DNA from 4 places in the Streptomyces sp. NPDC037083 genome. Region 4 is predicted to be linked to each of the others. Evidence: riboswitches for the same ligand, from Rfam matches in the RefSeq annotation. Region 4 holds a riboswitch; each other region holds the start of a gene.
The links. Region 4 has a riboswitch for cobalamin ahead of ACZ7DE_RS08855 (ABC transporter substrate-binding protein). Riboswitches for the same ligand answer to the same signal wherever they lie in the genome.
Positions count from the first base shown of each region.

Region 1: another riboswitch for cobalamin. It lies ahead of ACZ7DE_RS20015 (cobalamin biosynthesis protein); the one in region 4 lies ahead of ACZ7DE_RS08855 (ABC transporter substrate-binding protein).
Region 2: another riboswitch for cobalamin. It lies ahead of ACZ7DE_RS12880 (CbtB domain-containing protein); the one in region 4 lies ahead of ACZ7DE_RS08855 (ABC transporter substrate-binding protein).
Region 3: another riboswitch for cobalamin. It lies ahead of ACZ7DE_RS05700 (prenyltransferase/squalene oxidase repeat-containing protein); the one in region 4 lies ahead of ACZ7DE_RS08855 (ABC transporter substrate-binding protein).

Region 1 is NZ_JBVJSQ010000007.1:59,315-61,502, reverse strand. Features, by position in the region: gene ACZ7DE_RS20020 (cobyric acid synthase) at 1-320, opposite strand, end outside; gene ACZ7DE_RS20015 (cobalamin biosynthesis protein) at 317-1,291, opposite strand; cobalamin riboswitch at 1,391-1,532, opposite strand; gene ACZ7DE_RS20010 (hypothetical protein) at 1,681-1,902, opposite strand; gene ACZ7DE_RS20005 (inorganic phosphate transporter) at 1,937-2,188, opposite strand, start outside.
Region 2 is NZ_JBVJSQ010000004.1:173,527-175,714, reverse strand. Features, by position in the region: gene ACZ7DE_RS12885 (CbtA family protein) at 1-631, opposite strand, end outside; gene ACZ7DE_RS12880 (CbtB domain-containing protein) at 651-872, opposite strand; cobalamin riboswitch at 909-1,066, opposite strand; gene ACZ7DE_RS12875 (MFS transporter) at 1,330-2,188, opposite strand, start outside.
Region 3 is NZ_JBVJSQ010000002.1:197,390-199,577, forward strand. Features, by position in the region: gene ACZ7DE_RS05695 (MBL fold metallo-hydrolase) at 1-856, shown strand, start outside; adenosylcobalamin-variant (AdoCbl-variant) riboswitch at 982-1,053, shown strand; gene ACZ7DE_RS05700 (prenyltransferase/squalene oxidase repeat-containing protein) at 1,180-2,188, shown strand, end outside.
Region 4 is NZ_JBVJSQ010000003.1:49,593-51,780, forward strand. Features, by position in the region: gene ACZ7DE_RS08850 (hypothetical protein) at 301-426, shown strand; cobalamin riboswitch at 569-746, shown strand; gene ACZ7DE_RS08855 (ABC transporter substrate-binding protein) at 801-1,835, shown strand; gene ACZ7DE_RS08860 (FecCD family ABC transporter permease) at 1,832-2,188, shown strand, end outside.

The DNA of each region.
Region 1 (2,188 bases), on a different contig from region 4:
CCCCCGTGGTACCCGCGGGCGCTCAGCTCGCCCACCGGCTTGCCCAGCAGCACCACCTGACTGCTCTGCTCGCCGCCGGGCTTGAGCAGCACCGGGTTCATCAGCGCCGTCGGCTCGATGCGGCAGGCCTGCGCCTGCATGGCCTGCGCCCGCCCGATCTCGGCGCCCTCCCGCGTCACGAACGAGTTCAGCGACATGTTCTGCGCCTTGAACGGCGCGACCTTCACCCCCTGCCGCACCAGCCACCGGCAGATCCCGGCCGTGACGACGCTCTTGCCGGCGTCGGAGGTGGTGCCGGCGACGAGGAGACCCCCGCTCATGACGTACGCCCCTTCCGCGCGCCCAGCGTGTCGCGCGCGTTCTTCGCGACGAAGCGCGCGGCGACGGTGACGCCGAGCGCGAGCAGGCCGACGTGGCGGGACAGCCGCGCGGCGCGTTCGATGTCCCGCGCGACGACGGGCCGCCCCGCCGCCCCGTTGAGCACGGGCCGGTGCTCCACCCGGCCGCCGTAGGACAGGGTCCCGCCCAGCCGCACCCCGAGGGCGCCCGCGAAGGACGCTTCCACGGGGCCCGCGTTGGGGCTGGGATGCTTGCCGGCGTCGGCGCGCCAGGCTCGTACCGCGCCCCGCGGATCGTCTCCGGCGACGGCGGCGAGCACGGCGGTCAGCCGTGCCCCCGGCCACCCGGCGACGTCGTCGAGCCGGGCCGAGGCCCACCCGTAGCGCAGATGGCGCGGCGACCGGTGTCCGACCATCGCGTCGAGGGTGTTGACGGCCCGGAACCCGAGCAGCCCCGGCACCCCGCCCACGGCGCCCCACACCAGGGCGCCGACGACGGCGTCGGAGGTGTTCTCGGCGACGGATTCCACGACGGCCCGGGCGATCCCGTCGGCGTCCAGGGCCTGCGGGTCGCGCCCGCACAGATGCGGCAGCCGTTCCCGGGCGGCCTCGACGTCCCCCGCCTCCAGGGCCCGGCCGATGCGCCGGGCCTCGCGGACGAGGGAAGTGCCCCCGACGACCGCCCAGGTGGCGGCTGCGGTGAGGGCGACGGAGGCGGCGGGACGGTCGCGCACGGCCCGCGAGGCGACGGCTCCCAGGGCGACGGCGCCGCCCGCGCAGACGACGGCGTGCAGGGCGCCCCACCCCCGGTGGTCCCGCCACAGCAGCCGCTCGACGGCGCCCGCAGCCCGCCCGAACGCGGCGACCGGGTGTCCCCGGCGGGGATCGCCGAGGAGCAGGTCGCCGAGGAGGCCGGCGGCGGCGCCGTACGCGTGGACGCGATCGGCACCCATCGGCTCAGCCGGCCGTGAGGGCGGGCAGCGACCTGATGGCGACGCGAGACGGGCAGCCGAGCATGGCTATGTGTCCTCACTCAGGGTGTCCACGCCCTGGTTCGACGAGACCGCGGCGAGAGTTCCTGGCTCCCGGGGGTTACTACCCCGGTGACAGTGGCGGGACCGCGCCGGATTCGCACCGGCTTCCTCTTCTGCCGCCGTACATGGCTCGGGCAGTCCACCACGGGCCCGGAAGGGTCGTCAACTTGCTGTTGACCTGCAGGAGGAGAGTGTGCAGAACCCCACACGCGGGCGATCGGCGGGGTCACACGGACAGGGGGTGCGGGACGGCGATCCGTCCCGCACCCCCTGGGTGTCCGATGGCGCGTCAGGTCACGGCCGACGCGTCAGGCCACGATCAGCGAGATCCCGTACGCCACCGCCGCCGCACAGGCCGCGAAGCACGCGTACGCGCCCGTCACCGCGAGGGTGGCCGAGCCGCCCTCCGCCGTCGCGCGCTCCTGCCGCGACAGGCCCATGACGCCGAGGGTGAACAGGGCCACGAGGCCCACGGTGACCACGAGGCTGACGCCGAACACGGAGCCCAGGGCTGCCCAGTCGATCTTCATGATGCTTCTCTTCCTTCGGACCGGACGCGCCGGCTCAGACGGTCGCGGCCGGCGGGGCGGCGGGGGCCGCCACGGGCTCGGGGGCCGGGGAGGGGATGGTGGCCGTCAGGTCGTCGGCGATCTGGCCCGCCGGAGGCGGGGTGACGGCCGCGATCGCCGTCGTGACGACGCCCGCCGGCTCCGCGGTCTCGTTGACGTTCGAGGCGTCGACGACCTCGCGCCGGGAGATCTTCCAGATGGCCGCGCTGGAGGCGATCAGGAAGACGGCCACGACGGCCGTGCCCCA
Region 2 (2,188 bases), on a different contig from region 4:
AAAGGCGGAACCGCCACAGCAGCGTGGCCGGGAAGTCCCCCGGAACCTCGTTGACGGCGGGCAGGAAGGCGTAGGCCAGCCCGACCACCAGCACGAAACCGAGGACGGCGACGACGGTGGCGTACCAGTTGCCGAGCCGCGGCGCGAGCCGCTTGCCGACGATGACCGCGGCGACCGCGAGGAGCACGCCGAGCACCATCATGAGGAAGTACAGGGTGGTCCGCTTGGCGATGGTGTCGTGGTCGCCGACCGCGGGCGGGTTGGCCGGGTACTTCAGGAAGGGCACGACGTACACGGTGAGCAACCCGGCCCCCGACAGCAGCAGCGCCGTGGCCCGGGGGGTGAAGCGTCCGACGCGGCCGAGGGCGAAGCAGTAGGCGAGGGCGGCGATCCCGCCGAAGGCCACCCCGTAGACCAGGACGCCGGTGGCGAGGCCGGCGGTGGACTGCAGCCCGCGGGAGACGAGTTCGACCTCGTGCTCGTGCGCGGCCGCGTGGGACTCCTCGAAGCCGATGGCGCCGTCGACGTACGGCTCGCCGAGGAAGTAGGCGACGAACAGGGCGAGCACGCCGGCCCCGAGGCCGGCGAGCATGCCCCGAACGAGCAGGTTTCTTACCGTTGCTGAGTTCATGGGTGTGCGGCGCCCCTGATCAGTGGCAGGGGAAGCCGAGGAGGTGACGGGCGTCGTGCACCCATTCGTGGACGCCCTCGCCGGAGACGACGGAGGTGGCGCCCTGCTCGGCGCCGACGAAGTAGAGCAGGACCAGCATCAGGACGCCGAAGAAGACCGCCCAGGGGGCGATTGCCTTCAGCGGCAGCTTGGCGGGTACGACGGGGGTGGTGACGGTCGGCTGGGCGACATGCTGCGCCATGGCAGGGCCTCCTCTGGGAGTTCGCGTCCCATCTCGGTGGTGCACAGGACGACGGTCCCGGGTCTGACTCGCGATGCGCCCCGTCAGTGAGAAGCGCATCGATCACAGTGGCGCGACCGTGCCGGATTTCCACCGGCTTCCGTGATCCCGTCGTCGATATCAGAGCGACGGTACCGTGTGTCGCGCCCATGGCCAATACCGCACCACCTGCCGTGATGCCGCTCTCCGCCGCGACGTGGCCCGGATCACCGCGGTTTCCCCCTGTCCGCCCGATCCTCGCCGGCCGCGGTCGGGAGCGGCGGGCGCCGGGCGCGCAACGGGAATTCCGGTCCCGTAGCCGGGTCGGGGTCGGGCAACGGGCTCCGGACCGAGTGACGGTTTCCGGCCACATGACGAGTTTCCGGTCAAGTTGCGGGCGCCGTCCGGCCCGAGGCGCTCCCAGGGGGCGGACGAAGCGTCATGCCGACTGCTGTGGAAGCGGTCGGGGAGCGGTGGCGTCCGCGTGACGCCGCGCCGCCCACAGTCCCGCCGCGAGGGCCGCGGCGGCCAGCCCCAGGACGCCCACCGCATGCGCGAGACCGCCGACTGCCGAGGCCACGGCCAGGAGTACCAGCGGGCAGACGAACTCGCCGCCGAAGAAGGCCGCCGTCCACAGTCCGGTGCCCCGGCCGCGGTCCTCGAACGCCAGCCGGGACATGGCGCTGGTGAGGAGCGCGGGCAGCAGCAGCCCCGTGCCCAGGCAGTTGAGCACCGCTCCGACGATCAGGAGCGGTGCGTCGGACGCGAGGGACATCACCGCGAAACCGACCGCGCAGAGCGCGAGGACGGCGGGCAGCATCGGGTCCGGGGAGCGCTTGAGCCGGGCGAAGGCGACCGCGCCGCCGACGGTGGCGGCGCTCGCGGCCGCGGTGGCCAGGCCGATCACACCGGAGTTCGTCACGCCGAGGTCGTCCAGCAGGTACGCCATCTCCACGGGGACGGTGTAGAAGACCATCGCCCCGAAGAAGGTGAGCGCGCAGATGCCGGCCATCTGCCGCCACGGGAACGACCCACGGGCCTGCGCCTCGCCCCGCGGCTGGGCCTGAGCCCGGACCTCGGCGGACGCCGTGCGCGCCGCGGGCCTCGGCAGCGGGTTCGGCAGGACGACGGCCATCAGCGGGGCGAGCACCAGGCTCACCGTGTAGACCCAGAAGGGCACACGCCAGCCGGCCGCCCCGGCCGCACCGCCGACCACGAAGAAGACGGTGGCGGACGCGGAGGCGCACATGGTCTGCAGGGCGAGGTACTTCACCCGGCGACGACCTGTGTAGTAGTCG
Region 3 (2,188 bases), on a different contig from region 4:
CGCGGCCTGCGGCACGTCCGTCGCCGAGTTGCACGGCGTCGTCATCACCCACCACCACCCGGACCACCACGGACTGTCCGCGCAGGTGCGGGAGGCCTCCGGGGCATGGGTGGCGATGCACGCAGCGGACGCGTCGATCGTGCGGCGGACCCGGCGGACCCGCCCCGAACGCTGGTATGCCTACATGGCCGAGAAGCTGGCGGCGGCCGGCGCCCCCGAGTCCCACATCGCACCGCTGCGCACGGCGCGCCGCCGCACTCTGCCGGGGCTGTCCCCGGCCCTCCCCGACCGCGAGATCGTCCCCGGCGAGCTCCTCGATCTGCCCGGCCGCCGGCTGCGCGCGATCTGGACCCCGGGCCACACCCCCGGCCATGTCTGCCTCCACCTGGAGGAGGACCACCCGGCCGGACTCCCGGGTCACGGCCGTCTGTTCTCCGGCGACCACGTGCTCCCCGGGATCACCCCGCACATCGGCCTCTACGAGGACCCCGACGACCTGACGGTCACCGACCCGCTCGGCGACTACCTCGACTCCCTCGAACGCGTGGGCCGCCTCGCCCCCGCCGAGATCCTCCCGGCACACCAGCACGCCTTCACCGACGCACCGTCCCGGGTACGGGAGTTGCTCTCCCACCACGAGGAGCGCCTCACACAGCTCCTCGCCCTCCTCGCCTCCCCGCTCACCCCCTGGCAGCTCGCCGAGCGCATGGAGTGGAACCGGCCCTGGGCGGAGATCCCCTACGGGTCGAGGAACATCGCCGTCTCGGAGGCGGAGGCGCATCTGCGGCGGCTGGTGAAGCTGGGGCGGGCGGAGGCGGTCACGGGGAGCGATCCGGTGACGTACGCGGCGGTGTGAACGCGGGAGCCCGGCCTCCGCCCTACGGGCGCGTCCACGAGCCCGGGCAGGGCTCCGGCCCCGCCCGCCGGGCACCCCTCGGGCGCCTTCCTACCTGCCGGTAGAGTGGCCGCGTCGTCATCACACCCGTACAGGGGGAAGCCGGTGCAAATCCGGCGCTGACCCGCAACCGTGACAGCCGGATCGCCCGGTACGGGACCGTGACCGGCTCATGTGCGTCGGCAGGTCCGCCGCCGCACGGCACCGTCGAGGCATACGGAGCCGAGCCGCCGGGGTCGCCCCGTGCTGCCCGGCTCCCCCACAGGGAGAGGCACCCGCCGATCATGAACGTACGCCGCAGCGCCGCGGCCCTGGCCGCCGCCACCGTCGTGCTGGGCGCCGCCGTCCCCGCCGTCGCCGCCACCCCGTCCCCCACCCCGTCGGTGGCGATACCCGACGGGCTGTACGGCACGACCGACCCGACGTACGACGGTGTCTGGCGCCAGTCGCTGGCCCTGCTCGCGCAGCACACGGCGGGTGTCACCCCGGCCGACTCGGCCGTGGCCTGGCTGGCCGGGCAGCAGTGCGCGAACGGCGCCTTCGCCGCCTTCCGCGCCGACACCGCCAAGCCGTGCGACGCGAAGCTGATGGTGGACACCAACAGCACGGCGGCTGCGGTGCAGGCGCTCGCCGCGCTCGGCGGCCACCGGGCCGAGGCGCAGAAGGCGCTCGGCTGGCTGAAGTCCGTCCAGAACGCCGACGGCGGCTGGGGCTACTCCCCCGGCGGGCCCAGCGACGCGAACTCGACGTCCGTCGTGGCGGGGGCGATGACTGCGGCCGGACAGCGGCCCGCGGAGGTGAAGAAGGCCGGGAAGTCGCCGTACGACGCCCTGGTGAAGCTCTCCATCCCCTGCGACCGGGCCGGCGGCGGCGCGTTCGCCTACCAGCCGGACAAGAAGGGCGGCCTCGCGGCCAACGCGGACGCGACGGCGGCGGGCGTGCTCGGCGCCCTCGGCAAGGGGTTCGTGACGACGGCCGGGAAGACGCCGCAGGACGGCCCCGTCTGCGGCGGTTCGCCCGACCCGCTCACCCCGGACCAGCTCGCCCGCAACGGCTCGGCCTACCTCGCCGGCACGATCGGGAAGAAGGGCCATCTGGAGTCGGCCCTGCCCGGCGCAGAGAACCAGCCCGACTACGGCAACACCGCCGACGCGGTCGTCGCCCTCGCCGCCCACGGGTGGACCGCGCAGGCGAAGAAGCCTCTCGCCTGGCTGGAGCAGAACGCCGCGGGCTGGGCGCGGCAGAGCGGTCCCGCCGCCTACGCCCAGTTGGTCTTCGCGGCTCACGCCATGG
Region 4 (2,188 bases):
CGCGCACCAACAGCGCGCCCGCCGTCCCCCGACTGGGCCTGCAGCAATACTCGTACTGGAGCGAGGGGCAGCACGGCATCAACGCCCTGTTCGCCAACAACCAGGCTCGGCTTCCTCGGTACCGCCGACTACGGCAACGCCTCCGGCACCGGCCTGATCACCTACACCGACGGCACCAGCCGGCGCTGCACCCTGTCCTTCTCCGACTGGTGGAGCAACAGTGCGGCCGACGGCAGCGAGATCGTCGCCACCACCGACTACCTCAACAGCGGCGGCGGCAAGGTCCAGCAGAGGGTCAGCGTGTACGCCGCCACCGTGCCGCTCCAGGCAGGCAAGACCGTGGCCTACCTGACCCTGCCGAACGTGGGCCCCGACGCGGTGTCGGGCCAGGTTGCCATGCACATCTTCGCCACAGCGGTCGGCTGACCGCCCATCGCGGGCGGGCGCCGCGTCCTGCGGTCCCGCCGGCCGGTCCCCGCGGATCGAGCAGAGCACCGGCACGTTCGTCCCGCACCCGTGACCGATCGCATGAACCGACCGATCGCATGAACCGACCGTGCGACGCGCTTGATAGCCTCATCGGGCCAGTCGAGCCACATCCGAGGCCAGGGAATCCGGTGCGAACCCGGAACTGACGCGCAGCGGTGAGGGGGACGGGCGGGGCACGGAACGCCACTGGGAGACCGGGAAGGCGCCCCGTCCGGACGAACCCGAGTCCGAAGACCTGCTGGTGCCTCCGCGTCCCGCGCGGGGGGACGTCCGTAGGCCAGGCTCCGCGTACGAGCCCCGACCCCCGAGGCATGCCCGTGCTCCGTACCCCCGCGCTCCTCCTCGCGTCCGTCCTGCTGCTCACCGCCTGCGGCGGCTCCGGGAGCGGCTCCGAGAGCCCTGGGAAGTCCGCCGCTGCGGGCTACCCGGTGACCATCGACAACTGCGGCCACAAGGTCACCCTGGAGTCGGCCCCGAAGCGGGCCGTCTCCCTGAACCAGGGGACCACGGAGATCCTGCTCTCCCTCGGTCTCGGCGACCGCATGGCCGGCACGGCGACCTGGACCGACCCGGTGATGAAGGGGCTGGAGAAGGCCAACGCGTCCGTGCCGCGGCTCGCGGACGACGCGCCCTCCTTCGAGAGGGTCCTGGACGCCGAACCCGACTTCGTCACCGCGTCGTTCGTCTCCACCCTCGGCAAGGGCGGCGTCGCCACCCGCGCGCAGTTCGAGAAGCTGGGCGTGCCCACCTATGTTTCGCCCTCCGACTGCTCGGCGGGCAAGGACAACGACAGCGGGGGCGACGGATCGCGCAGCACACCGCTCACGCTGGACGTCATGTACGACGAAATCCGTGACCTGGCACGGGCGTTCGGCGTCGAGGAGCGCGGCGAGGAACTCGTCGCCGCGTCGCGGCAGAGGGTGCGCAGGGCCACCGCCGGACTGCACGCCTCCGACGTCTCCCTGATGTACTGGTTCGCCAACTCCCAGTCGCCCTACCTGGCCGGCTGCTGCGGCGCGCCGGGCGCCGTCACCCGCGCGGTCGGCGCGAGGAACGCCTTCGCCGACACCCATGACGAGTGGCCCCAGATCAGCTGGGAGACGGTCGCCGACCGCGACCCGGACGTCATCGTGATCGGCGACCTGACCCGCAGGCAGCAGACCGCGGAGACCGCGCAGGCCAAGATCCGCTTCCTGGAGACCAACCCCGCCACCCGTCACCTGACCGCGGTGAGGAAGAAGCGGTACGTCCTGCTCAGCGGGCAGGCGATGAACCCGTCCATCCGTACGGTCGAAGGGATCGAGAAGGTCGCCGCCGGGCTGCGGGACTTCGGGCTCGCCAAGTGAGCACCCGCCTGCTGCTGCTGACCGGCGGCGGACTGCTCGCGCTGCTCGCATCGGTCGCGGTCGCCGTGACGATCGGCCCCGCCGACATCTCCACGGCGGATGTGTGGGCGTCCGTCGCGGCACATCTGGGCCTCGGACAGGGCGCCTTGGCGCCGCTGCGCGACGGCATCGTGTGGGACCTGCGCATGCCCCGGACCCTGCTCGCCGCCGTGTGCGGGGCCGGGCTCGCCGTGTGCGGGGCCGTCATGCAGTCGCTGCTGCGCAACCCGTTGGCCGACCCGTTCGTGCTCGGGGTGTCCTCCGGCGCGTCCACGGGTGCCGTCGCCGTGGTCGTGCTGGGGGTGGGCGGGGGA